DNA from 3 places in the Pseudomonas anguilliseptica genome. Region 3 is predicted to be linked to each of the others. Evidence: predicted binding sites of a transcription regulator. Region 3 holds the regulator's gene; each other region holds the start of a gene.
What was found. Region 3 encodes sigma-54, which starts transcription at its own class of promoters, with help from an activator protein. Its sites were predicted from a motif close to ANTGGCATNNANNTTGCTNT; they were not measured.

Region 1: the regulator sigma-54 is predicted to act here: its motif matches at 5,078-5,097, upstream of BLW24_RS21410 (CmpA/NrtA family ABC transporter substrate-binding protein).
Region 2: the regulator sigma-54 is predicted to act here: its motif matches at 1,419-1,438, upstream of glnK (P-II family nitrogen regulator).

The regions. Positions count from the first base shown of each region.
Region 1 is NZ_FNSC01000001.1:4,368,333-4,378,583, reverse strand. It holds gene BLW24_RS21430 (hypothetical protein) at 1-252, shown strand, start outside; gene alaC (alanine transaminase) at 288-1,514, opposite strand; gene BLW24_RS21420 (pyridoxal phosphate-dependent decarboxylase family protein) at 1,634-2,998, opposite strand; gene BLW24_RS21415 (ANTAR domain-containing response regulator) at 3,177-3,755, opposite strand; gene BLW24_RS21410 (CmpA/NrtA family ABC transporter substrate-binding protein) at 3,757-4,953, opposite strand; gene acnB (bifunctional aconitate hydratase 2/2-methylisocitrate dehydratase) at 5,169-7,778, opposite strand; gene BLW24_RS21400 (DUF1289 domain-containing protein) at 8,185-8,661, shown strand; gene BLW24_RS21395 (universal stress protein) at 8,723-9,586, opposite strand; gene BLW24_RS21390 (MiaE family protein) at 9,835-10,251, shown strand, end outside.
Region 2 is NZ_FNSC01000001.1:1,313,231-1,323,481, forward strand. It holds gene BLW24_RS06370 (ammonium transporter) at 1-848, opposite strand, end outside; gene glnK (P-II family nitrogen regulator) at 884-1,222, opposite strand; gene BLW24_RS06380 (accessory factor UbiK family protein) at 1,650-1,919, shown strand; gene BLW24_RS06385 (YifB family Mg chelatase-like AAA ATPase) at 1,959-3,458, shown strand; gene BLW24_RS06390 (gamma-glutamyl-gamma-aminobutyrate hydrolase family protein) at 3,516-4,304, opposite strand; gene BLW24_RS06395 (LysR substrate-binding domain-containing protein) at 4,630-5,574, opposite strand; gene BLW24_RS06400 (NorM family multidrug efflux MATE transporter) at 5,713-7,110, shown strand; gene BLW24_RS06405 (SdiA-regulated domain-containing protein) at 7,091-8,011, opposite strand; gene BLW24_RS06410 (NirD/YgiW/YdeI family stress tolerance protein) at 8,100-8,447, opposite strand; gene BLW24_RS27135 (SdiA-regulated domain-containing protein) at 8,531-8,899, opposite strand; gene BLW24_RS06415 (SdiA-regulated domain-containing protein) at 8,809-9,453, opposite strand; gene BLW24_RS06420 (fumarylacetoacetate hydrolase family protein) at 9,604-10,251, opposite strand, start outside.
Region 3 is NZ_FNSC01000001.1:869,819-880,069, reverse strand. It holds gene BLW24_RS04225 (YhdP family protein) at 1-1,188, shown strand, start outside; gene BLW24_RS04220 (carbon-nitrogen hydrolase family protein) at 1,274-2,143, shown strand; gene tldD (metalloprotease TldD) at 2,140-3,597, shown strand; gene yjgA (ribosome biogenesis factor YjgA) at 3,748-4,266, opposite strand; gene pmbA (metalloprotease PmbA) at 4,370-5,716, shown strand; gene BLW24_RS04200 (HPr family phosphocarrier protein) at 5,783-6,055, opposite strand; gene rapZ (RNase adapter RapZ) at 6,068-6,925, opposite strand; gene ptsN (PTS IIA-like nitrogen regulatory protein PtsN) at 6,928-7,401, opposite strand; gene hpf (ribosome hibernation-promoting factor, HPF/YfiA family) at 7,417-7,725, opposite strand; gene BLW24_RS04180 (RNA polymerase factor sigma-54) at 7,920-9,434, opposite strand; gene lptB (LPS export ABC transporter ATP-binding protein) at 9,574-10,251, opposite strand, start outside.

The DNA.
Region 1 (10,251 bases), 3.5 Mb from region 3:
AAGCGCGTGGAAGAGCAGGGCACGGTGGTGGATGTGATCAGGCAGCCGAGCGAGAATTCTGCCGTGGCGGCCAGTTATGTGATTGAAACGGCCAACTGCGGCCGCGTGCAGTGGCTGAGCGAACGCTCGGATGCGGCGGATGGCATGACCAACCTGATGTCGCTGCACAGCAACAATCAACTCGGGCAGAGTGGCTGCGTCATCAGCAGTGGTCTAAGCAAGGTTTGGACGGTGCTGGATTACTCCGGCTGAAACGAAAGAGGGCACCCTAAGGTGCCCTCTTTTTGCTACTCGTCGGCCTTGGCCTTCTTGGCGGGTAACAGACCGTCTGCGCGGAACATCGTTTTTATCCCGCGAATCGCCTGACGGGTGCGGTCCTGGTTTTCGATCAGGGCAAAGCGCACATGGTCATCACCGTAGTCGTCAAAGCCGATACCTGGCGAGACGCAGACCTTGGCCTCCAGCAGCAGCTTCTTGGCGAACTCCAGCGAGCCGAGCTGCGCGTACTGCTCGGGAATTTTTGCCCAGACATACATCGAGGCTTTCGGATTTTCGACCATCCAGCCCAGCTCGTGCAGGCCTTTGACCAGCAGATTGCGGCGCTGGCGGTATTGCTCGGCGATATCGCGCACACATTGCTGATCACCTTCCAGCGCGGCAATCGCCGCCACCTGCAGCGGGGTGAAGGTGCCGTAGTCGTGGTAACTCTTGATCCGCGCCAGGGCGCTGACCAGCTCCTTGTTACCGACCATGAAGCCGATGCGCCAGCCGGCCATGTTGTAGCTTTTGGACAGGGTGAAGAACTCCACGGCAATGTCTTTGGCGCCCGGCACCTGCATGATCGACGGGGCTTTCCAGCCGTCGTAGACGATATCGGCGTAGGCCAGGTCGTGGATCACCAGCACGTCATATTGTTTGGCCAGAGCCACCACGCGCTCGAAGAAGTCCAGCTCCACGCACTGTGCAGTGGGGTTGGAGGGGAAGCCGAGGATCATCATCTTCGGCTTGGGGATCGACTCGCGAATCGCCCGTTCCAGCTCGGCGAAGAAGTCCACGCCGGGAATCAGCGGTACCGAACGCACCTGTGCGCCAGCGATTACCGCGCCGTAGATATGAATCGGGTAGCTGGGGTTGGGTACCAGTACCGTGTCGCCATGATCCAGGGTGGCCAGCATCAAGTGCGCCAGACCTTCCTTGGAACCGATAGTGACGATGGCTTCGCTTTCCGGGTCGATCTCGACTTCGTAGCGGTCCTTGTACCAGCGCGAGATGGCGCGGCGCAGGCGCGGGATACCGCGGGAAGTGGAGTAGCCGTGGGTGTCTTCACGCTGGGCGACCTGCACCAGTTTTTCGACGATATGCGGCGGCGTAGGGCCATCCGGGTTGCCCATGCTGAAGTCGATGATGTCTTCGCCACGGCGACGCGCGGCCATCTTCAATTCGGCAGTGATGTTGAAAACGTAGGGGGGGAGTCGATCTATGCGCGCAAAGCGGCGCGAAGCTTGGTCAGCCATGCTTTCCTCGGATACGTAAGCGCCCGGAACCGTCCGAGCGACGTTGGCCAGTGCGCTGGCCAGGCGGCGAAGATAAGCGCTGCTGCAGAGCTTTGTCGAGCCCCATAGCAACGCTGGTTTCAGGTCGGAATCTGTCGTTTCAGGCGCAGCAGCAAATCGGCCAGCAGTTCGATATCGGCATCCATGGTGCGCCACGACGAGACGCTCAGGCGAAAGGCCGGGCGGCCCTGCCAAATTGTCGGGCCGAACCAGACTTCGCCGCTGGCCTGCGCCGCTTCGCGAATGGCCACGGTCTGTGCGTCGTTATCGCCGCGCACCAGTACCTGATTGAGTACTACACGGTTGAGTACGGGGTAACCGCCATCGCGCAGGCGCTCGGCCAGCCGACCGGCCTGGCGAATATGCCGGTCGATCAGTTCGCGCAGGCCATCGCGGCCGAGGCTGGCCAGTGCCGCCCAGATCGCCACGCCGCGGGCGCGGCGGGAGAACTCCAGGGTCAGGTTCTTCTGCGCGTCTTTGCTCGCGCTGGCATAGGCGGCGTCGCTGTTCATCGCCGTGGCCAGGGCATCGGCATCACGGCAGATGGTCATGGCGCCGTCGTAGGGGGTGTTTAGCCACTTGTGGCCGTCGCAGGTCCAGCTGTCGGCCAGCTCCACGCCAGTGGCCAGATGCGCAGAAGAGGAGGCGCGGGCCCATAGGCCGAAGGCGCCGTCGACATGCACCCAGGCTCCGACGGCCTTGGCTCTGGGGATCAGCTCGGCGAACGGGTCGAATTCGCCGGTGTTCACCTCGCCGGCTTGCAGGCAGAGGATGCTCAGGTCATCTAGAGCCGGCAGCTGCGCCGGGTCGATGCGGCCTTGGGCGCCGGTGGGGGCGACAATCAGCCGGTTTATGCCGAAACCGAGGATGCGAAGGGCCTTCTTCACCGTGATGTGGCAGGTGGCGGAAACTACTACGCGCACTTCCGGCGCACCAATCAGGCCATCGCCATCGAAGTCCCAGCCTTTGCGCGCCAGCAGTGCGCGGCGCGCGGCCGACAGGCTGGCCAGGGTGCAGGCGGTGGCGCTGGTGCCGAAGCCGACGGCGCTGCTACGCGGCAGATCGAGAGCATCCAGTACCCAGCGTCCGGCGGTGCGCTCCAGCACATCGGCGACCGGCGCATTGTCGAAGGAGGAAGCGCACTGGTCCCAGGCCAGCACCATGCGTTCCGCTGCGGCGGCTGCGGGTAGGGCGGCGCCGATGACGAAGCCAAAGTAGCGCGGGCCGTTGCTGGCCACGGTGGCGGGCGAGCCGATCTCATCCAGCTGGCGTAGCACTTCCAGATCATTCAGGCCCTGTTCGGGCAGTGGCTGCTCGAATGCCTGTAGTGCGGCTATGGCGGTGGGTGAGGGGTAGACCGGACGGCTGTCGATGCCATCGTAATAGCCGAGGGCGCGGCGATCCGCTTCGGCCAGTAGCTGGCGTTCTTCATGGGAGGTGGGCATGGCACTCTCGGCGGTGGGCGATGATGCCTTCACCTTAGCCAGTCAGGGCCTGCTAGCGCAGATACACAGTTGTAGGAAGTGAGCCGTACAGTTGAAGTTGCTACGGTACTGATGGGGTAACAGTGCAAGGTTGACCGGTACAGTTATGGCGCCCGTAGGTCGGGCGCCGCTGCTTGTTTCAGTCGCCGAGCATGTCGTGCATGGCGATGATCTGTTCGGCCACCTGCGCCAGTTTCTGCTGACGGCTCATGGCCTGGCGGCGCATCAGGGTGTAGGCCTGTTCCTCGTCGCAGCTTTTCATCTTCATCAACAGGCCCTTGGCCAATTCGATGCGTTTGCGTTCAGCCAGCTGGGCATCGCGGGCCTGCAGTTGTGCGCGCAGCGCCTGGTCGCTCTCGAAACGCGCCATGGCCACGTCGAGAATCGGCTGCAGGCGCTGGGCATGAATGCCCTCGACGATATAGGCGCTGACGCCGCTCTGAATCGCCTGGCGCATTACGCCGGGATCGTGCTCGTCGGTGAACATGACAATCGGTCGCGGCTGATCGCGGCTGACCAGCACCACCTGTTCCATCACATCGCGGCTGGGTGATTCAGTGTCGATCAGGATCACGTCAGGGCGAACTGCCTCGACCCGCTCCGGCAGGTCGATGGTCAGGCCGGATTCATCGATGACTTCGAAGCCGGCCTCGGTCAGGGCGGTTTTCAGGCGGCCGACTTTCTTGGCAGTGTCGTTGATCAGCAGGATGCGCAGCATGTCAGCGGCCCTCCTGTTGGGCGCCGATAGATGCATCCGCCAGGGCGTGCAGGGCAAAGCTGCGTGCGTAACCGGCCGGGTCGCTGCCATCCCAGACCTGGCCGTCGAGCAACTGGCTGCTGCGCATGTCGCTTGGTACCTCGATGCCGAGCGCCTCGGCGGCCTGGCGGTAGAGGTCGAGTTGTTGCACCTGGCGGGCAATCACCAGGTAGTCCGGGTCTTCGCGCAGCAGGCCCCAGCGGCGGAACTGGGTCATAAACCACATGCCGTCGGATAGGTAGGGCTGGTTGACCGCGCCGCCTGCGTGAAAACGCAGTGGATGGGCGTCTTGCCACGCGTGGCCGAGACCGTCCTGATATTGGCCGAGAAAGCGCGGCTGGATCGCCGACAGCGGCGCATCGACATACTCGCTACCGCTGAGCAGTTGCGCCGTGCTGCGCTGGTTTTCCTCGCTTTCATCGATAAACCGGCTGGCTTCCAGCACCGCCATGATCAGGGCGCGGGCGCTGTTGGGGTGCTGTTCGGCAAACTCGCGGGTACAACCCAGAACTTTTTCCGGATGGTCGGGCCAGATCGCCTGGCTTGTGGTCAAGGTGCAGCCCATCTGTTCATCCACTGCCTGGGCACTCCAGGGCTCACCAACGCAGAAGCCGTCGATACGCCGGGCCTTAAGGTGGGCGAGCATCTGTGGTGGTGGAACGACGACGCTGTCGACATCATTTAGCGGGTGGATGCCTTGGCTGGCCAGCCAGTAGTTCAGCCACATGGCGTGGGTGCCGGTGGGGAAGGTCTGGGCGAAGGTCAGTTTGGCGCCAGACTGGTGCGCGCGTTGCGCCAATGCGCTGCCAGTGCTCACACCAGCAGCTTGCAAAGCGGGCGACAGGTTGATGCTCTGACCATTCTGATTCAGGCCCATCAGCACCGCCATGTCGGTAGCTGGCGCCCCGCCAAGACCCAGCTGCACGCCATAAATCAAACCGTAGAGGCAGTGGGCGGCATCTAACTCGCCGCTCAGCAGCTTATCGCGCAAGGTGGCCCAGGATGCCTGGCGTTGCAGGTTGAGGGTCAAACCATGCTTCTCAGCAAAGCCCTGGGTGGCGGCCACGATGACCGATGCGGCGTCTGTGAGGGCCATAAAGCCGATATTCAGTACCGGTTTTTCCGGTGTATCGCTGCGGCTGATGTCGTGCTCATTCATGGTGCGTTTCCTGTGCCCACACAAAAAGGTGCCGTGTCAAACGCCGACTTCAGTCTGCGATCGGAACGACACCATTGTCTATTTGAGCCATTTCCGCCGTTGGAAAGGCCTGATGACTTAAGCCAGAGCAAGGTATATGCCATCTGCCTGCAAGCGGGTACGATGGGAAATAAAAAGCCCCGCACTAGGCGGGGCTTTCTTGTTGCGGGTAACGCTTAGACCTGAACAGCAGGGATCTGGGCGTTTGCAGCAGCTTCACGGAACTCGGCGATCTGGTCGAAGCTCAGGTAGCGGTAAACGTCCGCAGCCATGGTGTCGATTTTCTTCGCGTAGTCCATGTACTCCTCAACAGTCGGCAGTTTACCGGTGATGGCCGCAACAGCCGCCAGCTCGGCCGAAGCCAGGTAGACGTTGGCACCATCGCCCAGACGGTTGGGGAAGTTACGGGTGGAGGTCGAAACCACGGTGGAGTTCGCCTCAACGCGTGCCTGGTTACCCATGCACAGCGAGCAGCCCGGCATTTCCATGCGCGCGCCAGCTGTGCCGTAGATACCGTAGTAGCCTTCTTCGGTAAGCTGATGCTGGTCCATCTTGGTCGGCGGCGACAGCCACAGGCGAGTCGGCAGGGTGCCTTCGACTTTTTCCAGCAACTTACCGGCAGCGCGGAAGTGACCGATGTTGGTCATGCACGAACCGATAAACACTTCGTCGATCTTCTCGCCTTGAACGGAGGACAGCAGACGAGCATCATCCGGGTCGTTCGGTGCGCAGAGAACCGGCTCGTTGATGTCGGCCAGGTCGATTTCGATGATTTCGGCGTACTCGGCGTCCTTGTCGGCTTCCATCAGCTTCGGATCGGCCAACCAGGCTTCCATCGCTTGAGCGCGACGTTCCATGGTGCGGGCATCGCCGTAGCCTTCGCTGATCATCCAGCGCAGCAGGGTGATGTTCGAACGCAGGTACTCGGCAATCGCCTTTTCCGGCAGCTTGATGGTGCAACCTGCAGCGGAACGCTCGGCCGAGGCGTCGGACAGCTCGAAAGCCTGTTCAACGGTCAGCTCGTCCAGACCTTCGATCTCAAGGATGCGGCCGGAGAAGATGTTCTTCTTGCCTTTCTTCTCGACGGTCAGCAGACCTTTCTGGATGGCCACGTAAGGGATGGCATGCACCAGGTCACGCAGGGTGATGCCTGGTTGCAGTTTGCCCTTGAAGCGCACCAGTACCGACTCCGGCATGTCCAGCGGCATAACGCCAGTGGCAGCGGCGAAGGCAACCAGACCGGAACCGGCCGGGAAGGAGATGCCGATCGGGAAGCGGGTGTGCGAGTCACCACCGGTACCGACGGTATCCGGCAGCAGCATGCGGTTCAGCCAGCTGTGGATGATGCCGTCGCCAGGACGCAGGGACACGCCGCCACGGGTGCGGATGAAATCCGGCAGGGTGTGGTGGGTGGTGACGTCGATTGGCTTTGGATACGCCGCGGTGTGGCAGAACGACTGCATCACCAGGTCAGCGGAGAAGCCCAGGCACGCCAGGTCTTTCAGCTCGTCGCGGGTCATCGGGCCAGTGGTGTCCTGGGAGCCGACGGTGGTCATCTTCGGTTCGCAGTAGGTGCCAGGGCGCACGCCTTTGCCTTCTGGCAGGCCGCACGCCTTGCCGACCATCTTCTGCGCCAGGGTGAAACCCTTGGTGCTGGCAGCCGGTGGCTCAGGCAGCTTGAACAGGTCGGTTGGGCCCAGGCCCAGTTCGGCACGGGCTTTCTCGGTCAGACCGCGACCGATGATCAGCGGGATACGGCCGCCAGCGCGGACTTCGTCGAGCAGTACCGGGGTCTTCATTTCGAAGGTGGCCAGTACTTCGTCGGTGCCGTGCTTGCAGACTTTGCCAGCATGCGGGTACAGGTCGATCACGTCGCCCATGTGCATGTTGGAAACGTCGAATTCGATTGGCAGAGCGCCGGCATCTTCCATGGTGTTGTAGAAGATCGGTGCAATCTTGCTGCCGAAGCAGAAGCCACCTGCGCGCTTGTTTGGCACGTTAGGGATGTCGTCGCCGAAGAACCACAGCACCGAGTTGGTGGCGGATTTACGCGAGGAACCGGTACCGACTACGTCACCGACGTAGGCAATCGGGAAACCTTGGCCGCGCATGGCTTCGATCTGCTTCATCGGGCCGGTTACGCCTTGCTCGTCCGGCACGATGCCGTCACGGGCCATTTTCAGCATGGCCAGGGCGTGCAGCGGGATATCCGGACGCGACCAGGCATCTGGAGCTGGGGACAGGTCGTCGGTGTTGGTTTCGCCGGTGACCTTGAATACGCGCAGGCTGATCTTGTCGGCCAGGGTCGGGCGGTTCTTGAACCACTCGCCGTCAGCCCAGGATTGCAGTACGCCTTTGGCGTGAACGTTGCTGTTCTTGGCTTTTTCAGCGACGTCGTGGAAGGCGTCGAACATCAGCAGGGTGTGCTTCAGTTGCTCGGCAGTCACGGCAGCCAGTTCGCTGTCGTCGAGCAGCTCAACCAGGGTGGCGATGTTGTAACCGCCTTGCATGGTGCCGAGCAGTTCAACAGCGTGTTGCTTGCTGATCAGTGGGGAAGTGACTTCGCCTTTGGCAAGGGCAGAGAGGAAACCGGCCTTGACGTAGGCAGCTTCGTCGACGCCTGGCGGCACGCGGTTGGTGATCAGGTCGAGAAGAACAGCTTCTTCGCCGGCTGGCGGGTTTTTCAGCAGCTCGATCAGGCCTGCGGTTTGTTCGGCGTTCAGCGGCTGGGGCACGATACCCTGAGCGGCACGCTCTGCTACATGTTTGCGATAGGCTTCAAGCACAGTTATTACCCTCATCAGTGGTCCCAAAGGGTTGTCCGGGACGCGATCCAGAAAGCAACAAACCAGGCGCTTCGTGGCTTTATGGGCCGCTCAGCCGAGGTTGCGCTGCTTTCTTGCAGAAGCTGTTTTCAAAGTTTTACGCCGGCAGGACGGGCTGGATGAGGGCTGGTGCAGACACTTGAAGGGTGGTTCAAGGGTCGGCACCAACATCGAACCTGCAGGATTGACTGTGCTCGTGACGCTTTGAAAACAGCTTCCAACGGACGTTGCTGCCTCTAAAAGGCCGGCCAATTCTACTGGAAAGCTTTGATAAAGTTAAGCCAAAGGCCCTGTTTATCTGGGGGTGATCTGCCTTAGACAAAGGGCTAAGATGCCGCCTTATCCGCCAGTACCCATGCCTTTCGTTATGTCCAACCAACGTATCAAAACCCCTTGTGTCGGCCTGTGCTCCACTGTTTACGGTGATCTGGTCTGCCGTGGCTGTAAGCGCTTCCACCATGAGGTGATCAACTGGAACGGCTATAACGATGAGGAAAAGCGTGCCGTTTGGCTGCGCCTGGAGGTGCTGTTGGTGCAGGTGATGGCGGCTAAGCTGGAGGTTTTCGATGCTGATCGTCTGCGAATGCAGCTGGAGCAGCGCAAGATCCGTTTTGTCCCGCAACAGTCACCGTATTGCTGGGCCTATCAACTGATCGCCCGTGGCGCACGAGTGATCAGTCAGTTGGAGGCCTATGGCATGGTGCTGCTGCCAGAGTTTCGCAGCTGGGGCCTGCCGGAGCTGCGCGATGCGATTGATCGCGAGTTCTTTCTGCTGTCCGAGGCGCATTACGAGCGCTACATCGCGCCGCGTTTTCTGCTTGAAGGACTTGAGATAAGAGTCTGAAGCCATCTTCAAACGAAAAAGCCGCCTGTTCAGGCGGCTTTTTCGTTACGCGGCAGAAGGGTTAGCGCTGGGCGACCAGCTCTTCCAGGTGGGTGATGATGTCATCTGGCTTGAGTACCAGAATGTCGCTTTCCAGCGAGTCGAGAATTACCTCGGCGGTATTGCCGATCAGTGCGCCGGAAATCCCGGTACGCGCCACAGTGCCGATCACCGTCACGCCAGCATTGAGTCGATGCGCCGTCTGAGGAATCAGCACATCGGCCGGGCCTTCAGCGATATGCAGACGCTCATCGCTGATCTCGTACTCGGCTTGAAACGCTTTGCATTGCTCGCGGTAGCGCGCTTCGATGGTTTCCTTGAGCTGGAAGGTTGGGTCGGCCGCCGAGAGCATGGGTGCCGGGTGAGCGCTGATTACATGCAGTTCGGCCTTGGCCAGGGCAGCAATATCAAAGCCATGGCTGACGATGCTGGTGTGCAGAGTGCGGTGTTCGCTGTCGGCATTCCCGACATCGACGGCCGCCAGGATCGCGGTGCCGGCCCAGGGTTTTTCGGTTTTTACCATCAGCACTGGTGCAGGGCAGTAGCGCAGCAGCTTCCAGTCATCGGGGGTGAGCAGGGCTTTTTTCAGTGGGTTGTCAGGGAAATGCTGCTTGATTACCAGCCCACAGCCTTCGGCCTGCTGCACGTTCACGATGGTCTGGTGTTGGCTTTCATCCCAGGCTTGTTGGCTGGAGGTGCTGAAACCTTCGCTGTTGAGCAAGCCAGTAAGGTCGCGCAGGTAGCCGGTGTGATCACTTTTCTTGTCGCATACCAACAGGTGCAGGTGCGATTGAGTGACGCCGGCAATCAGCTTGGCGCGTTTCAGGGCCAGGTCTTCCGTGTGATTGGGCTCCATCACCACCAGAATGCTGCGAATAGCTTGCATGATCATCTCCATGTGCAGTCGGTTGTACTGTTTATCACTATAGATCGCTGCCACTGGCTTGCTGCTTGACCGGCGTCAATCGAGTGGCTGTTCGCGTGTTCATTCGTATAATGGCGGCCCTGCAGCCGCACTGCTCAAGCCAAGCCCGCCCATTTTTGTGAATTTATGTATCTGTCAGCCCAAACCGATCATTTGCTGCGTTGCACCATCGTTCAGTCCGGGTATAGCCCGATGTTGAGTGTGCACCGATGAACCTGCCGGAAATCCACGAGTTTCTCGGTTGCCGCACACCAGATGCCTGGATCACCGCTGCCTTGGCCGATCAGCAGACCTTGCTGATTGACCACAAGAACTGCGAATTCAAGGCCGCCAGCACGGCGCTGAGTCTGATGGCCAAGTACAGCACCTACGTTGATCTGCTCAACGCCATGTCGCGCCTGGCCCGTGAGGAGCTGGTGCACCATGAACAGGTGCTGCGCATCATGAAACGCCGCAAAATCGGCCTGCGCCCGGTGTCGGCGGCGCGCTACGCCTCAGGCTTACGTAAGGTGGTGCGTACCCATGAGCCGCACAAACTGGTGGATACCCTGGTGGTCGGTGCGTTTGTCGAGGCGCGCAGCTGTGAGCGTTTCGAGGCCTTGGTGCCGCATCTGGATGAAGAACTG
Region 2 (10,251 bases), 440 kb from region 3:
CACTCGGCGAACATCCAGCTCAGCGCCGCGGTAGCGGTGGCAATCTGGGTGACCAGCATGGCCATACCGGCGCTGCCGTTGGCTGCCAGCGCAGAACCTGCGTTGAAGCCAAACCAGCCGACCCAGAGCATGCTTGCGCCGATCAGGGTGTAGCCGAGGTTGTGCGGCGGCATCGCGGTCGTTGGGAAACCCTTGCGCTTGCCCAGCACCAGACAGGCCACCAGACCGGCGATACCGGCGTTGATGTGCACCACGGTGCCGCCCGCGAAGTCGAGCACGCCCCAGTCCCACATCAGCGCCCCGTTACCGCCCCAGACCATGTGCGCGATAGGCGCATAAACCAGGGTGAACCACACCGCCATAAAGATCAGCATGGCCGAGAACTTCATGCGTTCGGCAAAGGCACCGACAATCAGCGCCGGGGTGATGATGGCGAAGGTCATCTGAAAGGTGATGAACACGCTCTCTGGAATCCCAGCCACCAGGCTGTCCAGGGTCAAACCAGATAGGAAGGCTTTGGAGAAACCGCCGACGAAGGAGTTGAAGTTGACGACTCCCTGCTCCATGCCAGTGGTATCAAAGGCCAGGCTGTAGCCGTAAACGACCCACAGAATGCTGATCAACCCGGTTACTGCAAAACACTGCATCAACACCGACAGCACGTTCTTCGAACGCACCATGCCAGCGTAGAAAAGCGCCAGACCGGGGATGGTCATAAACAGCACCAGTACAGTGGCGACCAACATCCAAGCGGTGTCGCCGCTGTTCAGGCTTGCCTCTTCGGCCATGGCAAAGCCAGGAACGAGAGACAAAAGGGCTCCTAGCCCTGCGATTTTTCGCAGAGTCATGGTTTAACTCCTGGGGCATGGGTTCGTTCGGAGGCTTAAACTGCGTCGGTGCCGGTTTCGCCGGTACGGATGCGGATCGCCTGTTCCAGGTTTACAACGAAAATCTTGCCGTCACCGATCTTGCCGGTGTTAGCAGCCTTGGTGATGGCCTCGATCACGCGATCGAGTTGATCGTCAGCGATGGCCACGTCGATTTTCACTTTTGGCAAGAAATCGACCACGTATTCAGCACCGCGGTACAGTTCGGTATGGCCCTTCTGGCGACCGAAGCCTTTGACTTCAGTGACAGTGATGCCCTGCACGCCGATCTCCGACAGTGACTCACGGACGTCGTCCAGCTTGAACGGCTTGATGATGGCAGTGACTAGCTTCATGTAACTCTCTCCCGTGTATGGTGGACTTGCCCCAGGAATTACGAACCCGGCCCAAGTCTAAGCGCAGTGCCTGGCTTTTGTAATGCATCGCAGCCCTGACCCAGCGGCACCGATGCTCACCAACCGCTCCCGACGAAACACTTCCCCGCTTCGCCTGACGCACCGGAACTGCATCGGTGCATGCGTCGCAGGAGACAAAGCAGAAAGCTTGCCAGAACAGCTAAACCCGATTTATTTCATGCAGTTACCCGGCAAACGGGCGTTCTAGCCCGGTACTAGCCAACCGCCAGCGCACAACAACGGTGCAACGGCCCGCCAAGCAGCGCGCGAAAACTGTGCAGAACCTGCCAACGCCGTTCCGGACCCGCCCGGCAAGCCAGATAAAGCTGCGTGCTACACTGCCGCCACCTGTAAACGGAACCTCACCATGCTGCCACCTAAAGCCCTGCTAGACGCCCTGACCACCCATGCCTCGCGCCTGTTCAACGGTGACGCGCCCTTGCCGCGCGGCGAGTTCGAAGCCCAGTTCAAAGTGCTACTGCAAAGCGCCTTCAGCAAACTCGACTTGGTCAGCCGCGACGAATTCGACAGCCAGATGGTCGTGCTGGCCCGCACCCGTGCGCGCCTGGAAGCCCTCGAAGCCAAGGTCGCCGAGATGGAAGCGCGCAGCGCAGACGCGCCAGCTACCAACGAGTAACGCCCGCAGCGGATGCATCAGCCGATCAAGGAGTGATCGATGTCCCTGGCCATAGTCCACAGCCGCGCCCAGGTGGGAGTTGAAGCCCCCGCCGTCACCGTCGAAGCCCACCTGGCCAACGGACTGCCCTCGCTGGCCCTGGTCGGCTTGCCGGAAACCGCCGTCAAGGAAAGCAAGGATCGCGTACGCAGCGCCATCCTCAATTGCGCCTTCGAGTTCCCGCCCAGACGGATTACCTTGAACCTGGCCCCGGCTGATCTGCCGAAAGATGGCGGGCGCTTCGACCTGGCGATTGCCCTGGGCATTCTCGCCGCCAGCGGACAGGTGCCAAGCAGCGCGCTGGAGCCGCTTGAGTGCCTGGGTGAACTGGCGTTGTCCGGGGCGATTCGCCCAGTACAGGGCGTCTTGCCCGCAGCACTGGCTGCCCGCGCTGCCGGACGCACCTTAGTAGTGCCCAAGGCCAATGCCGAGGAAGCCAGCCTGGCGTCCGGACTGACGGTGATTGCCGTCGAGCACTTACTGGAAGTCGCCGCCCACCTCAATGGCCAAACGCCGATTGCGCCTTATCAGGCTCAGGGCTTGCTGCGCCACGTGCTGCCCTATCCCGATCTGGCCGAGGTACAGGGCCAGATCGCCGCCAAACGCGCGCTGCTGGTGGCGGCAGCTGGCTCGCACAACCTGCTGTTTACCGGGCCGCCCGGCACCGGCAAAACCCTTCTGGCCAGCCGCCTGCCGGGGCTGCTGCCGCCGCTGGATGAGGCCGAAGCGCTGGAAGTAGCGGCGATTCATTCTGTCGCCAGCCATACGCCGCTAAGTGCCTGGCCGCAAAGGCCCTTTAGAACGCCTCATCACAGCGCATCCGGCCCGGCGCTGGTTGGCGGAGGCAGCCGCCCGCAACCGGGGGAAATCACCTTGGCTCATCACGGCGTTTTATTCCTCGATGAACTCCCCGAGTTTGACCGCAAGGTTTTGGAGGTGCTGCGTGAGCCCCTGGAAAGCGGGCAGATCGTGATTGCCCGCACCCGCGACAAGGTGCGCTTTCCCGCGCGGTTTCAATTGGTTGCAGCAATGAACCCCTGCCCCTGCGGGCACCTGGGCGATCCATCCGGGCGCTGCCGCTGTTCCAGCGAGCAGATCCAGCGCTACCGCGGAAAACTCTCCGGCCCGCTGCTCGACCGCATCGACCTGCACCTCAGCGTGCCGCGGGAAACCACGCGGCTGGATGCCAACGCCGAACCCGGCCCAAGTAGCGCCGAACTGGCCGCCCAGGTCGTACAGGCTCGCCAGCAGCAACAGGCACGCCAGGGCTGCGCCAATGCCCACCTCGATCTCAATGGCGTGCAGCAGCATTGCAGCCTGCAGGGCGAAGACCGTCAATGGCTGGAAAACGCCTGCGAGCGCCTGGGCCTGAGCCTACGCGCGGCCCACCGGGTGTTGAAGGTGGCGCGTACCCTGGCCGACCTGGACAGTGCCGCGCATATCCACCGCAGCCACCTGGGTGAAGCCTTGCAATACCGCCCCAGCATCAGCGGCGCTTGAATCGCAGCCATAAAAAAGCCCCGTATGCGGGGCTTTTTTTATAGGGAGCTAGAACCCTTACTGCTCGCGGCGAGCGGCCTGCTCACGACAGGCATCACCAAATGCCTTGAAGATTTTCACCGAATGCGGGTTCTGCGCCGCCTGCCACTCCGGGTGCCATTGCACCGCCAGGGTAAACTGCTCGGCGCCCGGCAGGTGAATCGCCTCAACCAGACCATCCTCGGCATGGGCCAGCGCCTCGACGCCCTCACCCAGTTGATCCAACGCCTGGCCGTGAAGCGAGTTAACCGCAAACGGCGCATCACCCATCAACTCGGCAAACCAACTGCCGGGCAACGCCTGTACGGTATGACTGTCGGCGTACTGCACATCGACCGGATCGTCTGAATCCTCGCGGTGGTCATCAATGCCGTCGACCTCGTAAGCCTTCTGGTGAATATCGCCGCCCAGGGCCACGTTGATTTCCTGCATGCCACGGCAGATCGCAAACAGCGGCAGACCACGGGCCAATGCGCCGCGAATCAGTGGAATATCAAACAGATCACGATCCTTATCCTGGCCCTTGGTCGGAGTCAGGTTTTCCTGGCCATAGAGGGCCGGATCGATATTGCTGCCCGCGCCGGTCAGGTACACGCCATCGACCATCGACAGGTACTGTTCGATGTCATCGGCGCCGCAGCAACTGGGCGCCAGCAGCGGCACACAGCCCGACAGCTCGACCAGCGGGGTTATGTATTTGTGAGTCATGACTTGATAGGCATGCCCTTTGCGCTCTTGCGCGCCCATGGACATCAGGACAACCGGTTTACGCGCGCCTGGGCGCTGTTTCGTATTGTTGTTGGACATACATCACCTTGGGGCAGCCGGAATTGGCTGCCGTTGTTGTGCAGAAGGGCTGACGGCTGTCGCGCGCCTTCTGTTTTACGGCTGATTGCGCCTGTCTAAATGCCCGCCGCAGCGGCATCAGATGCGCGAGAAACGCTCATCTGGCAGTCACAACACTGAAGCCAGTCTGCCAAAGCCGTAAAATATGTCAAACAAATACGCTCGGATTGTTAAGAAACCAGACCACAAACAGCAGGCAATTCAACCTAAACATCGCAGCAAGCTTATGTTTTAAAAGTATTAATCTGGATAAGCTAACAAACGATAGTCCAATATTTTTTACGCTCTACACGCCACTGCGCTTACGTGCCCGATTTTCCACCCGCTCGACCATAGGCAGCTGCATCGCCGCCACATCGGCTACCAGATAATCACGCAAGCGGCGAAAGCGCTCCTGGCCTCGGCGCGCCTTTGGCCATACCAGGTAGTAGCTGCAACCGCTGTGCACCGCGCTGGGCCATGGCAGGCCGAGCCGACCCTGGGCGACATCCTCGGCGACCATCACCAGATCACCGATCGACACGCCATAGCCACGCGCCGCCGCCACCATGCCCAGTTCCAAGGTGTCGAATACCTGACCGCCCTTGAGCGGCACCTGATCGGCCAGGCCCATCGCTTGCAGCCATTGCCGCCAGTCACGGCGGTCTGGCGTCGGGTGCAGCAATTCGGCGGCCTGCAGACGTGGCAGATCCCAGGGCTGTTCGCTCAAGGATTCAGGCGCACAGACCGGAATCAACCATTCGGCAAACAGCTCGGTGCTCTCCCACTCCTCCGGGAAGTCGCCCTGACTGAGCAGCACGGCGCAGTCGAACGGCTCATGCAGAAAGTCCACCTTATCCACGTCCATCCAGGCGCTGGTCAATTGCACCTCACTGGCGCTGCTCAGGCGATAGCGCGACAGGCGCGCCAGCAGCCAACGCATGGTCAGGGTCGACGGGGCCTTCAGGCGCAGCACCGTGTCGTCGACACGCAGGGTGTTGCAGGCCCGCTCCAACGCCTCGAAACCATCGCGCAGCCCGGGTAGCAGCATGCGCGCTGTCTCAGTGAGCTGCAGGCTGCGGCCACGGCGCTCGAACAGGCGGCAAGCAAAGTGCTCCTCCAAAGTGCGCACATGCCGGCTGACCGCACTCTGGGTGATCGCCAGCTCTTCGGCGGCGCGGGTAAAGGAGCTGTGCCGCGCCGCGGCTTCAAAGGCGCGCAGGGCATAGAGCGGCGGCAAGCGCTGGCTCATGCACGCAAGCCATGAGTAATAGTCATGCCTGTCATCGCTATTATCCTTTTGTGCTGCCGCAGTTGGCTTATGAGAATAGGCGCATTCTCTGCTTGTTCGGACTACCCGGGCAAGCCTTCTGCCTGAGTAGAACTCATCATGCCGCAATCCCTTCGCAGCGAGCTACGCGCCATTCTGAAACTCGCCGGGCCGTTGATTGCTGCGCAACTGGCACATGTGCTGATGGTGTTTACCGACACCATGATGATGGGCCTGCTTGGCCCTGCGACTCTGGCGGCCGGCGGCCTGGGCGCGGCCAGCTATTCCTTTGTGTCGATCTTCTGCGTTGGGGTGATTGCCTCGGTCGGCAATCTGGTGGCGATCCGTCACGGCGCGCAAGACGCCGCCGGAGTGACCCGGCTGACGCAGAACGGCCTGTGGCTCGGCTGGGGTCTGGCGCTGCTGGCCGGCCTGGCGCTGTGGAACCTCGGCCCGGCGCTGCTGTATTTCGGCCAGCAGCCGGAGAACGTCAGAGGCGGCATGCAGTTTCTTTCAACCCTGGTGTTTGCCCTGCCCGGCTATATGAGCTTTATGGCCCTGCGCGGCTTTACCAGCGCCATCGGCCACCCTGGCCCGGTGATGGCCATCAGCATTGGCGGCGCGCTAGCCAACTTCATCCTCAACTATGCGCTGATCAAGGGCTGGTTCGGCCTGCCTCCGCTGGGTCTGGCCGGCATCGGCCTGGTCACCGCCCTGGTGATGAATGTCATGGCGCTGCTGCTGGCCTGGCATGTGCTGCACCACAGCGCCTACAGCCCTTATCCGCTGTGGCGCGGCTTGTTGCGGCCAGTCTGGACCGAGCTGAAAGAGCTGCTGCGCCTGGGCCTGCCGATTGGCGGCACCTATGCGGTGGAGTCCGGGCTGTTTGCCTTTGCCGCGTTGTGCATGGGCGCACTGGGCAGCACCCAGCTGGCGGCGCACCAGATCGCGATCATGTCGGTGTACGTGGCCTTTATGGTGCCGGTGGGGATTTCCTACGCAGTGACCTTCCGTATCGGTCAGCACTTCGGCGCCGGCCGCCTGCTGCAGGCACGCCAGGCCGGTCGCCTGGGCCTGGGATTGGGCGCGCTGTGCATGCTGGGTTTCGCCTGCCTGTTCTGGCTGGCGCCGCACTGGGTGGTCGGGCTGTTCCTCGACCACAGTGACAGCGCCTATGCCGAGGTAGTGGGCATGGCCGTGGCGCTGCTGGCGATTGCCGCCTGGTTCGAGTTCTTCGATGGCATCCAGACCATCGCCATGGGCGCAATTCGCGGCCTCAAGGACGCCAAGACCACCTTCTGGGTCGGCCTCGGCTGCTACTGGGCCGTTGGCGCGCCGCTGGCCTGGACGCTGGCCTTCCCGCTGGGCTGGGGCGCAGAAGGCGTATGGTGGGGGCTGGCCGGCGGCCTGGCCTGCGCCGCTATCGGCCTGACCTTGGGTTTTGAGTGGAAAACCGCGCGCCTGCTGCAACCGACGGCCGCAGCCTTCACGCCACAACCTAAGCGCCTGGCTTCTTGAAGCGATAGAACAGGTTGGGCTCGCTGACCAGATAAAGCACGCCCTGGTTATCCATGGCGATGCCCTCGCCCTGGGGCACGCTGCGGGTCAGGCCATTGCGCCCACCGAGCAGTGACAGGCTGCTGATCGGCTTACCCTCGACATTCAGCTCCAGCACCAGGCGCGACTCATCGGACAACGCCAGCAGATGACCGCTGCGCTCATCAAACTGCAGGCTGGAGAGATCGCGCACAAACAACCCGGCATCGCGCTTCTGATCATCCACCACGTGCACCGCGAAAGGGCGCTGCGGATCACTCTGAGGGAAGCCGTGAATCTCGTAGATACGCATCGGGTCGCGTTCCTTGGCGACAAACAGGCGCTGCCCGGCCGAGTCATAGGCCAGACCCTCGAAGCCCTTGTTGCCATTCAGGCCGATGCCTAGCGAAAACTGCTGCGCCTGATCGGCATGCAGTTCCGTGGTGGCATCATCCACCCGCACCTTGATCAAGCGCTGCAAACGCTCGTCGGTGATCACGTACAAGCCAGGGCTGATGTACTCGACTGCCTCGGCGTCGCCAAAACCATGCAAGTCAATCCGTCGCAGCAGCTCGCCATCCAGCGACAGCTCGATCAGCTGCGACTTGTGGTTGGTTACACTAAACAGGCTGTTGCGATCCGGGTCGTAGGTCAGCGCCGAGACGTCATCATTCAGGCCTTCGATCACTTTGGCCTCAAGGTCCACCTGATAATCCGACAACAGCATTGAGCCCTGCTGCCCGTTACCCGCCAACTGCCATTGCTGCACATTGAACCAGGCCCGTTCAAACAGGCGGTACTCCTGAGCAAACAGACCAAGCAGCAGCAACGCCAGCACAACAAGGCTCAGCAACAGGCGCTTCAGGGTGAAATGATCTCGCATGGCGCTTCACTCTCAATAGTTACGGTTGGCACAACGGCGTCAGCCCGAAGCAGAGCCTCGGGCTGACGCGGGCGCATGATGAGGCGATTTAATTGACCAGTTCGAGGTACTCGACATCGATTTCGCGGCTGGTCAGGTCACGGTCGACTTCGCCACTGATCTTGACCACGGCCTTCTCGGAGATGGCCTGAGCGGGCCAATGCTCATCGTCGATCTCGACATTGATGGTGCCGCTGGCGTCCTTGAACTCATACAACTCATCCTGCAGGCGCTTGACGATCTGCCCTTGCAGTACCACTTGAGTGTCATCGGCGGCATCCAGCGCGGCAGCCACAGTGGTGACCTGAGCCGTGGCACCTGGGCCGGTATAACCGGTGGCCATGGCAGCAGTGGAAAACAGTGGCGCCAGCAACAGAGCAATAGTCAGACGTTTCATGGGGTAGCCCTCTAATCAGTTGGTGATGGCTCCAGAGTAGAGGGCGTAGCTGAAGCCAGGCTTAATCGGCGCTTAAGCCAAGCTTAATCCGCCGCCACCGGTTCCTTGCGCAACACGTAGAACAGATTGGGCTCGCTGACGATGTAGATATTGCCGGCCGAATCCATGGTCACCCCCTCGCCCTGGCCGATTCCCTGATGAAAACCATTCATGCCACGCGCCAGGCTGATAAAGCTGACCGGCTCGCCCTGCTCGTCAACCTCCAGCAGCAGCCGCGACTCATCGGAGAGCACCAGGGCATGGCCGGTGCGGGCGTCGTAACTCAGCGAGGAAATATCACGCAGAAACAGATGCCCGGAACTCAGCGGCTCAAGGGTTCCGGCTGCGCCATCCTCTCCGGGAAACGGCAGGCTGAACAGCCCCAGCGGGCCGCGCTCCTTGCCCAGCAGCACACTCTATATTGCGCGAGTCCCAGGCAATGCCTTCGAAACCTTTGTTGCCGGCATCGATAGATGCCAAGATCGAAGGAAGCCAGATCGTCAAACTCCAGGCTGCGGGTCAGCGCGCCCAGTGTGAAGGTGGTCAGGGTGCGCTTACGCTCATCGATAATCGCCAGGCGACCATCAGCGAGCATTTCCACCCCTTCCGGGTTAGAAAAGCCATGCAGATCGATGCGCCGCATCACCTGGCCATCCAGGGCCAGCTCGATCAGCTGCGGGGGTTTACCGGTTACGGTGAACAGCGTGTCGCTCTCGGAGCTGTAGGTCAGCCCGGACACCTCGTCACCTTCCAGCCCCTGTAGCGGTTTGCCCTGCAGCACGGCCTTATAGCCCGGCAACCAGATGCTTGCTTGCTGCTCGGCAGGCCCCACCTGTTGCTGTTGGGACCAGAAGGACACACGGTCATCCCAGTGGCGATAGCTCGCCACCAGAACAACGATCAACGACAGGCACAGCAGCACAATCAGCCAGCGCAGACGCACCAGTCGGGCAATCCAGATCGACATCGCACACAACTCAGCAGAACGATGGCTTTCAGACTAGAGAGCAACCCTTAAGTTTCTGTTAAGCCGCCGGGCCAGCAGGCACCTCCAGGTGCCCATTAGCCAAGCCTGACGGCTCAAATCGTGATTCACAGGTAGTGCTTCAACGGCCGGTTAGAGCGCGCGACTGGCGAAGCGGCTGTGACCAAGCAGCTCCAGCACCAGCTCATCGCCCTTGTGCAGCGGGCCGACGCCCACTGGCGTGCCGGTGAGGATCACATCGCCCGGCTGCAGGCTGAAGTGCCCGCAGATATGCTGGATCATCGGCAGGATCGGGTTGAGCATGTCGCGGCTGTTGCCGTTCTGGCGCACTTCACCGTTGATCGCCAGGCGGATGCCGATATCGGTAAGGTCTTCGACAGCATCACCGGGCACGAACGGCGCCAGCACGCAGGCACCGTCGAAGGATTTGGCGGTTTCCCAGGGGTAACCCTTGGCCTTGAGCGTGGCCTGCAGGTCGCGCAGAGTCAGGTCCAGCGCCGGAGCGAAACCGGAAATGGCATCACGTACTTCTTCAGCGTTCGGCGTGCGCGACAGCGGCTTGCCGATCAGCACGGCGATTTCCGCCTCGTAATGCACATCCCCCTTACCTTCAACCAGGGTAAAACCGTCATCCAGCGGCACCACACAGCTGCCGGCCTTGATAAACAGCAGCGATTCAGTCGGCACCGGGTTGTTCAGTTCCTTGGCATGCTCGGCGTAGTTGCGGCCGATGCACACCACCTTGCCCATGGGAAAGTGGATATGGGTGCCATCGACATA
Region 3 (10,251 bases):
CTGCGCGGGCGCGTGGCAGAGTTGGACTGGTCGGCCTGGCAGCAGGTATTGCAGCCCTATGCCAGCGTGCCAATCGGTGATGCGCAGCGGCTGTTCAAGGATGCCCAGTTGCGCATCGGCCGCTTCACCGGCTTTGGCATCAGCCTGGATGCGCTGGACGTGGCACTTAAGCGCGATGCCGCAACCTGGGCGGTCAGCCTCGACAGCCCGCAGCTCAAAGGCCAGGTCGGCTTGCCGGATGCCCGTGAGCTGCCGATTGCGCTGACGCTCGACTATCTGCGCTTCCCGGCGGCAGAGAAGAAGGCCGCAGGCGAACCAGTGGTCGAGGCCCCTGATCCGCTGGCAAGTGTCGATCCGAGCAGCTTCCCGGCGCTGGACGTGCGTATTGCCGAGGTCTATCAGGGCATTGAGCCGCTAGGCAGTTGGGCACTCAAGGCGCGCCCGGTCAACTCCGGTGTGCATTTCAGTGAGTTGGACCTCAATCTCAAAGGCCTGAAGATTGGCGGCCGCGCCACCTGGCTAAACGCCGCAAGTGGCGTGCGCACGAGCTACAAGGGACGCATGGAAGGCGCCGATCTGGCCGATGTGTTGATCGCCTGGGGCTTTGCGCCGACCGCCAGCAGCCGCGAATTTCATATGGATGTTGATGGTAATTGGCCAGGCTCGCCTGCCTGGTTCGGCCTGAAACGTTTCAGCGGCACGCTGGATGCCTCGCTGCGCAAAGGTCAGTTCTCTGAGGTGGAGGGGCCCGCGTCGGCGTTGCGCGTATTTGGTCTGCTGAACTTCAACTCTATTGGCCGGCGCCTGCGTTTGGACTTCTCCGATCTGCTCGGCAAAGGCTTGAGTTATGACCGGGTCAAGGGGTTGCTGGTAGCTGATAACGGCGTCTTCGTTACTCGCGAGCCAATCACCCTGACCGGGCCGTCGAGCAATCTGGAACTCAATGGCACCCTGGATATGGCCAATGATCGGATTGATGCCAAGTTATTGGTGACCTTGCCGGTGACCAACAACCTGCCACTGGCTGCGCTGATAGTCGGTGCACCGGCCATCGGCGGGGCGCTGTTTATTGCCGATAAGCTCTTGGGTGACCGCGTGGCGCGCTTTGCCAGTGTGCAGTACGACGTCAAGGGCGCCTGGCAGAACCCAGATATCAGCTTCGACAAACCCTTCGAAAAACCTCAGTAATCCCCGCGCGGCTGATATGCAGCCGTGCAGTCTGCCGGTATGGCTTGTAAGCTGAAGCCATACCGGCATTGAGATAAAGGCAGTCATGACCTTCGCAGTCATTCAAATGGTCAGCCAGGCCGATGTACTGGCCAATCTGGCGCAGGCTCGGCAGTTGCTCGAGCAGGCCGCTGAGCAAGGTGCGCGGCTGGCGGTGCTGCCGGAAAATTTCGCCGCCATGGGCCGGCGTGATCAGGCCGCGCTGGGGCGTGCCGAAGCGCTGGGTGAGGGGCCGATTCTGCCCTGGCTGCAGCAAACTGCTCGCGACCTGGGTCTGTGGATAGTCGCAGGCACCTTGGCCTTACCGCCGGATGGCGAGCCCGACACCAAGGCTCACGCCTGCTCGCTGCTGATCGATAATGCCGGCCAGCGCGTGGCCCGCTATGACAAGCTGCACCTGTTTGATGTGGATGTCAGCGACAGCCACGGCCGCTATCGCGAGTCTGATGATTACGCCTTCGGCAGCCGGGTGGTGGTAGCCGATACACCGGTTGGGCGGTTGGGCATGACGGTGTGTTATGACCTGCGCTTTCCTGAACTGTACAGCGCTCTACGCGCTGAGGGAGCGGAGCTGATCAGCGTGCCGGCGGCATTTACTGCGGTTACCGGCGCAGCGCATTGGCAGATATTGACCCGTGCACGGGCCATCGAAACCCAGTGCTATGTGCTGGCGGCCGGGCAGGGCGGTACTCATCCAGGTGGGCGCGAGACCTTTGGCCATTCGGAGCTGGTCGACCCTTGGGGGCGCGTGCTTGCCGAACTGCCGCAGGGGTCGGGCGTACTGCTGGCCGAGCGTGATGCGGCCGAACAGGCGGCGATCCGCCAGCGCATGCCGGTGGCACGGCATAAACGATTTTTTGCGGCAGCCGAACCACGGCTGCCAGGCGCAACAGTCATAAATGAGATTGAACAATGAGCACTATGTTGGTATCCGTCAGTGAACATCTGCTGGGGCCGGGCGGTTTGACCATTGAGCATCTGCCCGCGGTCCTGGCTGACTTGGCCGGGCCGGGAATCGATGCGGCTGACCTGTACTTCCAGAGCCAGGTTTCGGAAACCTGGGCGCTGGAGGATGGCATCGTCAAGGAAGGCAGTTTCAACCTCGATCAGGGGGGCGGCGTGCGGGCCCAGTCCGGTGAGAAAACCGGTTTTGCCTACAGCAATGCGATCACCGCCGATGCTTTGAGCCAGGCGGCACGTGCCGCCCGTTCGATTGCCCGCGCGGGGCAGAACGGCCGCGTGCAAGCGTTCAGCAGCCCCCTGGTCAAACCGCTGTATGCTCAGGACAATCCGCTGGATGTGCTGGGTCGAGCGGAAAAGGTCGAGCTGCTCAAGCGCATCGACGTCGCCACTCGCGCCCTCGATCCGCGAATCAAGCAGGTTTCCGTTAGCCTCGCTGGGGTTTGGGATCGCATTCTGGTGGCGGCTAACGACGGCAGCCTGGGTGCGGATATCCGCCCGCTGGTGCGCTTTAACGTCAGCGTGATCGTTGAGCAGAACGGTCGCCGCGAGCGCGGCAGCCATGGTGGCGGCGGACGTACCGATTACCGCTACTTCCTCGAACAGACCAGCAACAACGAAGAGCGCGCCATGGGCTATGCCCGTGAGGCCCTGCGCCAGGCGTTGGTCAATCTGGACGCGATTCCGGCACCGGCTGGCACGATGCCGGTGGTGATGGGCGCCGGTTGGTCTGGCGTGCTGCTGCACGAAGCGGTCGGCCATGGCCTGGAAGGCGATTTCAATCGCAAGGGCAGCTCGGCCTATAGTGGGCGTATGGGCGAGCAGGTGGCGTCCAGCCTGTGCACCATCGTCGATGACGGTACCCTGGCCGAGCGTCGCGGCTCCCTGAGCATGGACGATGAGGGCACCCAGACTCAGTGCACCACCCTCATCGAGAACGGCGTGCTCAAGGGCTATATGCAGGACAAGCTGAATGCCCGCCTGATGGGCGTGGCGTGCACCGGCAACGGTCGCCGTGAATCCTACGCGCACCTGCCGATGCCGCGCATGACCAATACCTACATGCTGGCCGGTGAGAGCGACCCGGAAGAAATCATTCGCTCGGTGAAGAAAGGCATCTACTGCGCCAACCTTGGCGGTGGTCAGGTCGATATCACCAGTGGCAAGTTCGTGTTTTCCACCAGCGAGGCCTACCTGATCGAGGACGGCAAGATCACCGCGCCGGTCAAAGGTGCCACCCTGATCGGCAATGGCCCGGAAGCCATGAGCAAGGTGTCGATGGTTGGTAACGATCTGGCGCTGGATAGCGGCGTGGGCACCTGCGGCAAGGACGGCCAGTCGGTACCGGTTGGCGTGGGCCAGCCGACGCTGAGGATTGATGCGATTACGGTAGGCGGGACAGGGGCGTAGGTTGGGTTGAGGAGCATGCGACGAAGCCCAACATGGAGCGCGTAGCGCTCCGCTCGGCGGTCACGCTTGTATGCGTTGTGGTTGTTTGCGATTGCAATGTTGGGCTTCGCGGAGCTCAGCCCAACCTACGGGTTGCGGTCTGGAATGGAGTTAGCGCAAGCCGCGCTGGGTTTCGTCCAGCTTGCGGATGTACTTGAAGATTTTGCGGGAAGCGGCCGGCGCTTTGTTCTGCGCCAGTTCGTGCTGGCCCTGACGGATCAGCTGACGCAGGTGCTGGCGGTCGGCGTCGGGGTATTCGCCGACGAATTTTTCCAGAGTGTCGTCGCCGCCGTTGAGCAAGCGGTCGCGCCAGCGCTCCAGGTTGTGAAAGCGTTCGTTGTACTGGCGCGTTGAGGCGTCCAGCTGGTCAAGCAGGGTCAGGATGGCGGGGATATCCTGGTCGCGCATCAAGCGGCCGATAAACTGCACATGGCGCTTCTTCGCGGAGTTGGCGGTGTGTTTGGGCGCTTCGGCCAGCGCGCGGCGCAGCTCGTCGGTCAGCGGCAGCTTGTTTAGCAGGTCGGGTTTCAGGGTGGTCAGGCGTTGCCCCAGATCCTGTAGCGCATGTAACTCGCGCTTGACCTGGGTTTTGCTCTTCTCGCCGGAGAAGTCGTCAAGGTATTCAGACATGGTGGCGGTCCAGTGGAAAACGCCAACATGATAGCAGCAAGTTTCCAGCTGTAAGCGTCTGGCCTGTGTGGCCGCGTTTGCCGCTTATCGTTCAGGAGTTCTTATGAGTGCAGTAGACATCGTCGGCCCCCAGGCTGTGCCGCATTTGCAGGCGCAGGTGGAGCAGATTATTGCCGAGGCCAAAAAACAGGGCGCGAGTGCCTGCGAGGTGGCCGTCTCGGTGGAACAGGGCTTGTCCACCACGGTGCGCCAGGGTGAAGTGGAAACGGTCGAGTTCAACCGCGATCAGGGTTTTGGCATCACCCTGTATGTCGGTCAGCGCAAGGGCTCGGCCAGCACCTCGGCGAGTGGCGAGGCAGCGATTCGCGAAACCGTCGCGGCGGCCCTGGCGATTGCCAAGCATGCCTCCGAAGATGAGTGCGCTGGCCTGGCCGATGCTGCGCTGATGGCCCGTGAGCTGCCGCAGCTGGATCTGTATCACGCCTGGTCGATCACGCCGGAGCAGGCCATCGAGCAGGCCTTGAGCTGCGAGGCAGCGGCCTTTGCGGTCGATCAGCGGATCAAGAACGCCGATGGCACCACGCTGAATACCCACCAGGGTTGCCGGGTCTACGGCAATAGCCATGGCTTTGTCAGCGGCTATGCCAGCACGCGGCACAGCCTGAGCTGCGTGATGATCGCCGAGGATGGCGGACAGATGCAGCGCGATTACTGGTACGACGTTAATCTCCAGGGCGAGTTGCTGGCCGATGCCGGCAGCATTGGCCGCCGCGCTGCCGAGCGTGCGGTAAGTCGTTTGGGCGCGCGTCCGGTGCCGACCTGTGAAGTGCCAGTACTGTTCTCCGCCGAGTTGGCGACAGGTTTGTTTGGTAGTTTCCTGGCGGCGATTTCCGGCGGCAATTTATACCGTAAATCATCCTTTCTTGAAGGTTCCCTCGGCCAACAGCTGTTCCCCGAGTGGCTGAAGATCGATGAGCGCCCGCATATTCCTCGTGCGCTTGGCAGTGCAGCCTTCGATGGTGACGGTCTGGCGACTTACGCCAAATCATTTGTCGAGCGCGGTGAACTGTTGTCCTATGTGCTCGGCACCTATTCCGGGCGCAAGCTGGGTATGCCCAGCACCGCCAACTCCGGCGGCGTGCATAACCTGTTTGTCAGCCATGGCGATGAAGACCAGAAGGCGCTGCTCAAGCGTATGGGGCGTGGCTTGCTGGTGACCGAACTGATGGGCCAGGGGCTGAATATGGTCACCGGTGACTATTCGCGCGGCGCCGGTGGTTACTGGGTGGAGAACGGCGAAATCCAGTTCCCGGTGCAGGAAGTCACCATCGCTGGCAACTTGCGTGACATGTTCAAGCAGATTGTTGCAGTCGGTAATGATCTGGAGCTGCGCAGCAATATCCGCACCGGTTCAGTGCTGATCGAGCGGATGACGGTGGCTGGCAGTTGATTCCGCGTGTATGAAAAAGGGGCTGTCGCGTAGGCGTTCAGCCCCTTTTTATTGTCTCTCGATCAGCTATTCGCCTTCGTCGAAGTAGTTGTTGATCAGCTCGCTCAGGGCTTGCAGTGCCTCGTCGTCTTGCTCACCTTCGGTGTGCAGGTACACGGCGGTGCCTTTGCCTGCAGCGAGCATCATCACCGCCATGATGCTTTTGCCGTCGACCAGGCTCTCAGGGGTGCGGCCGACCTTGACCTGGCAGGGAAAACGCCCGGCGACGCCGACAAACTTGGCCGCTGCGCGGGCGTGCAGGCCAAGCTTGTTGATAATGGTGATTTCGCAGGCGGGCATCGCGGCAATTCCTTAACTGAGGTCGCGGTGGCGAGTCTGAACGTTTTTCAGGATGGGTTTGAGGGTTTCGCCCAAGCGGTTGGCCAGGTACACCGAGCGGTGATGGCCGCCGGTGCAGCCAATCGCCACCGTAACGTAGGCGCGGTTGCTGGCAGCAAAGCGTGGTAGCCATTTGGTCAGGTAGGCGAGGATGTCCTGGTACATGTCCTCGACATCGGCCTGGGCCGAGAGGTAGTCGACTATCGGCTGGTCGAGCCCAGAGAAATCGCGCAAGCCCGGCTTCCAATAGGGATTGGGCAGGCAGCGCACATCGAATACCAGATCAGCATCCACCGGCATGCCGCGTTTAAAGCCAAAGGACTCAATCAGAAACGCAGTGCCGGGCTCAGGTTGATTGAGCAGGCGCAACTTGAGGCTGTCGCGCAGCTGATACAGATTGAGGTGGGTGGTGTCGATTTTTAGGTCGGCCAGATCGATTATCGGCCCGAGCAGCAGGCTTTCATCGGCGATGGCTTCCGCCAGCGAGCGGCTCTCGTTGGTCAGTGGGTGACGTCGGCGGGTTTCCGAGAAACGCTTGAGCAGGGTTTCTTCGTCAGCATCCAGGTAGATCACATCACACTTGATATGCCGTGCGCGAACTTCGTCAAGCAGCTCGGGAAAGCGCTTGAGATGGCTCGGCAGGTTGCGTGCATCAATCGACACTGCGACCTGTGGGTGCAGTAGCTCTGTGTGCAGCAGAGCACGCTCGGCCAGTTCAGGTAGCAGGCCGGCCGGTAGGTTGTCGATGCAGTAGAAACCGTTGTCCTCAAGTACATCGAGGGCGGTGCTCTTCCCGGAGCCGGAGCGACCGCTAACGATGATCAGGCGCATGCTCAGGCTCGGTTGAGTTGGCTTTGTACGTCCACGACCACCTGGTACAGGGCTTCGCTGCTTTCGGCTTGGCGCAGGCTGGCGCGCACATCGCTGCGGTCTAGCATGCTGGCGATCTGCCGAAGCAGCTCTAGGTGAGCATCGGTGGCCGCTTCGGGCACCAGCAGGACAAACAGCAGGTCCACAGGCGCGCCGTCGATGGCGTCGAAGTCTACGGCGGAGTCCAGGCGCAGCAAGGCACTGATCGGCGCGGTGCAACCGGGCAGGCGACAGTGCGGAATGGCAATGCCATTACCGAAACCGGTCGAGCCTAGTTTTTCCCGGGCAATCAGGCTTTCGAAGATGTCTTGGCCATCCAGGTCAGGCAGCTCGCGCGCCACCAGGTTGGCAATCTGTTCGAGGACACGTTTTTTGCTGCCGCCCGGCACGTTCACCAGGGAACGGCCGGGGGGCAGGATGGTTTCAAGTCGGATCATAGGAGATAGACGATGTCAGCGGGCCATAGCGCCCTGTTGACGGTCGAGCTGTTTTTCCTTGTGTTTGATGAGTTGTCGGTCGAGTTTATCAGTCAGTAGATCGATGGCTGCGTACATGTCTTCATGTTCGGCATTGGCGACGACTTCGCCGCCGGCAATGTGCAGGGTCGCTTCGATTTTCTGTTTGAGCTTCTCGACCTCCATGGTGACTTGCACGTTGGTAATCTTGTCGAAGTGGCGCTCCAATCGGCCGAGTTTTTCGGCGATGTAGTCGCGCAGGGCGTCGGTCACATCCAGCTGGTGTCCACTGATGTTGACTTGCATACCGCTTTCTCCTTGTTGCCGTGTGTAAGAGGCAGGCGAGAGGCCTGCCGCCGGAACACTTTGGCGTGGAAGACTCTGACAGAACGAGCCTGGCACGGCCGCTAATTGCTTGTTGGCAGTATGGCTGCTTTTGCGAAAAGGCGTGGCCGGGAGTGTTCTGTGCAGTGCGATCTGTCTTCCTTCTTCGTGCCGCCTTAGATCAATCGTTTGCGCTCACTGGAAGGCGCTATTCCGAGGGATTCACGGTACTTGGCGACCGTGCGGCGGGCTACTTGAATGCCCTGTGCCTCCAGTAAACCAGCGATCTTGCTGTCACTCAACGGCTTTTTCGCATTTTCCGCGGCGACCAGTTTTTTGATGATGGCGCGGATCGCCGTGGACGAGCATTCGCCGCCTTCGGAGGTGCTGACGTGGCTGGAAAAGAAATATTTCAGCTCGTAAATACCGCGCGGGGTGTGCATAAATTTCTGTGTGGTCACCCGCGAAATAGTCGACTCGTGCATGCCCACAGCTTCAGCAATATCGTGCAGCACCAGGGGTTTCATCGCCTCATCGCCGTAGTCGAGGAAACCACGCTGATGTTCGACGATCTGCGTGGCAACCTTCATCAGAGTTTCGTTACGACTTTGCAGGCTTTTGATAAACCAGCGCGCTTCTTGCAGCTGGTTACGCATAAAAGTGTTGTCGGCGCTGGAGTCGGCGCGCTTCACAAAACCGGCGTACTGCGCGTTGACCCGCAGGCGTGGCATAGCTTCCTGGTTGAGCTCCACCAGCCAGCGTTCGTTGTGTTTGCGCACGATTACATCGGGCACCACGTATTCCGGCTCACTGGATTCGATTTGCGAGCCAGGGCGCGGGTTGAGGCTTTGAATCAGGTCGATAACCTGGCGCAGCTCATCTTCCTTGAGCTTCATGCGGCGCATCAGCTGGCTGTAGTCGCGGCTGCCGAGAAGATCAAGGTAGTCGCTGGCCAGACGCTGGGCTTCGCTCAGCCATGGGGTTTTCGCCGGCAGCTGGCGCAGTTGCAGGAGCAGGCACTCGCCCAGGTTGCGCGCGGCGATGCCGGTAGGCTCGAACTGCTGGATGCGGTGCAGCACGGCTTCGACTTCGTCGAGCTCAATATCCAGTTCCGGATCGAAGGCTTCGACGACTTCTTCCAGGCTTTCCTCCAGGTAGCCCTGGTCATTGATGCAGTCGATCAGGGTGGCCGCAATCAGGCGATCCTTGTCGGACATAGGCGCCAGGTTGAGCTGCCATAGCAGGTGGCTTTGCAGGCTCTCGCCGCTGGAGGTGCGTGTGGTGAAATCCCACTCGTCGTCGTCATTGGTGCTGCTGGGCAGGCTGCTGGCGCTGGTTTGGTAGATGTCTTCCCAGGCGGTATCGACGGGCAGCTCATTAGGAATACGTTCGCCCCAATCACCTTCTTCCAGGTTGTCCACGGTCTGCGTGGCTTCCTGGTAGTTGGTTTCCTGATAGGGCGCTTCGGGCTGTTCGCTGGGGCTGGCGCTTTCTGCACCATCGGCCATAGGGTCCGAATTGTCGAAATCATCGCCATCTTCCTGGCGTTCGAGCATCGGGTTGGACTCCAAGGCCTCCTGGATCTCTTGCTGCAGATCCAGGGTCGACAGTTGGAGCAGGCGGATGGCCTGTTGCAGCTGCGGCGTCATCGTCAGCTGCTGGCCCATTCTCAGGACTAGCGATGGTTTCATTGCAGACCTTATTTACCGGCGTCTGTGCGCAATCCACTACAGGGCGTTTTCAAAAAAGCGCCACTAGGAAGCAAATTATATGCCTGACTTTAAGGGTTTTGCCTAGCCTTGGCTGCAGCCGGCTTGAGAAAAGCTGTGGTTACAGCCGGAACTCATGCCCCAGGTAAACTTCTTTGACTGTCTGGTTGGCCAGAATAGTCTCGGCATCACCCTCTGCAATCAGTTGACCATCGCTGACGATATAGGCGGTTTCGCAGATATCCAGGGTCTCGCGCACGTTGTGATCGGTGATCAATACACCGATGCCCTTGGCCTTGAGGTGATGGATGATCTGCTTGATATCGCCCACGGAAATCGGGTCGACACCGGCGAAGGGTTCGTCGAGCAGGATGAACTTGGGGTTGGTCGCCAAAGCGCGGGCAATTTCCACGCGGCGGCGCTCACCACCAGACAGGCTCATGCCAAGGTTGTCGCGGATATGGCTGATATGGAATTCCTGCAGCAGCCCCTCAAGTTCCTTGCGGCGTGCAGCGCCATCTAGGTCCTTGCGGGTTTCCAGGATGGCCATGATGTTGTCGGCCACGCTTAGTTTGCGGAATATCGAGGCTTCCTGCGGCAGGTAGCCAATACCGGCGCGAGCGCGGCCATGCATGGGCTGATGACTGACGTCGAGATCGTCGATCAGCACGCGGCCCTGGTCGGCCTGAACCAGGCCAACGATCATGTAGAAGCAGGTGGTCTTACCGGCCCCGTTGGGGCCAAGTAGGCCGGCGATCTGTCCGCTGTCGATGCTCAAGCTGACGTCGCGCACGACCTG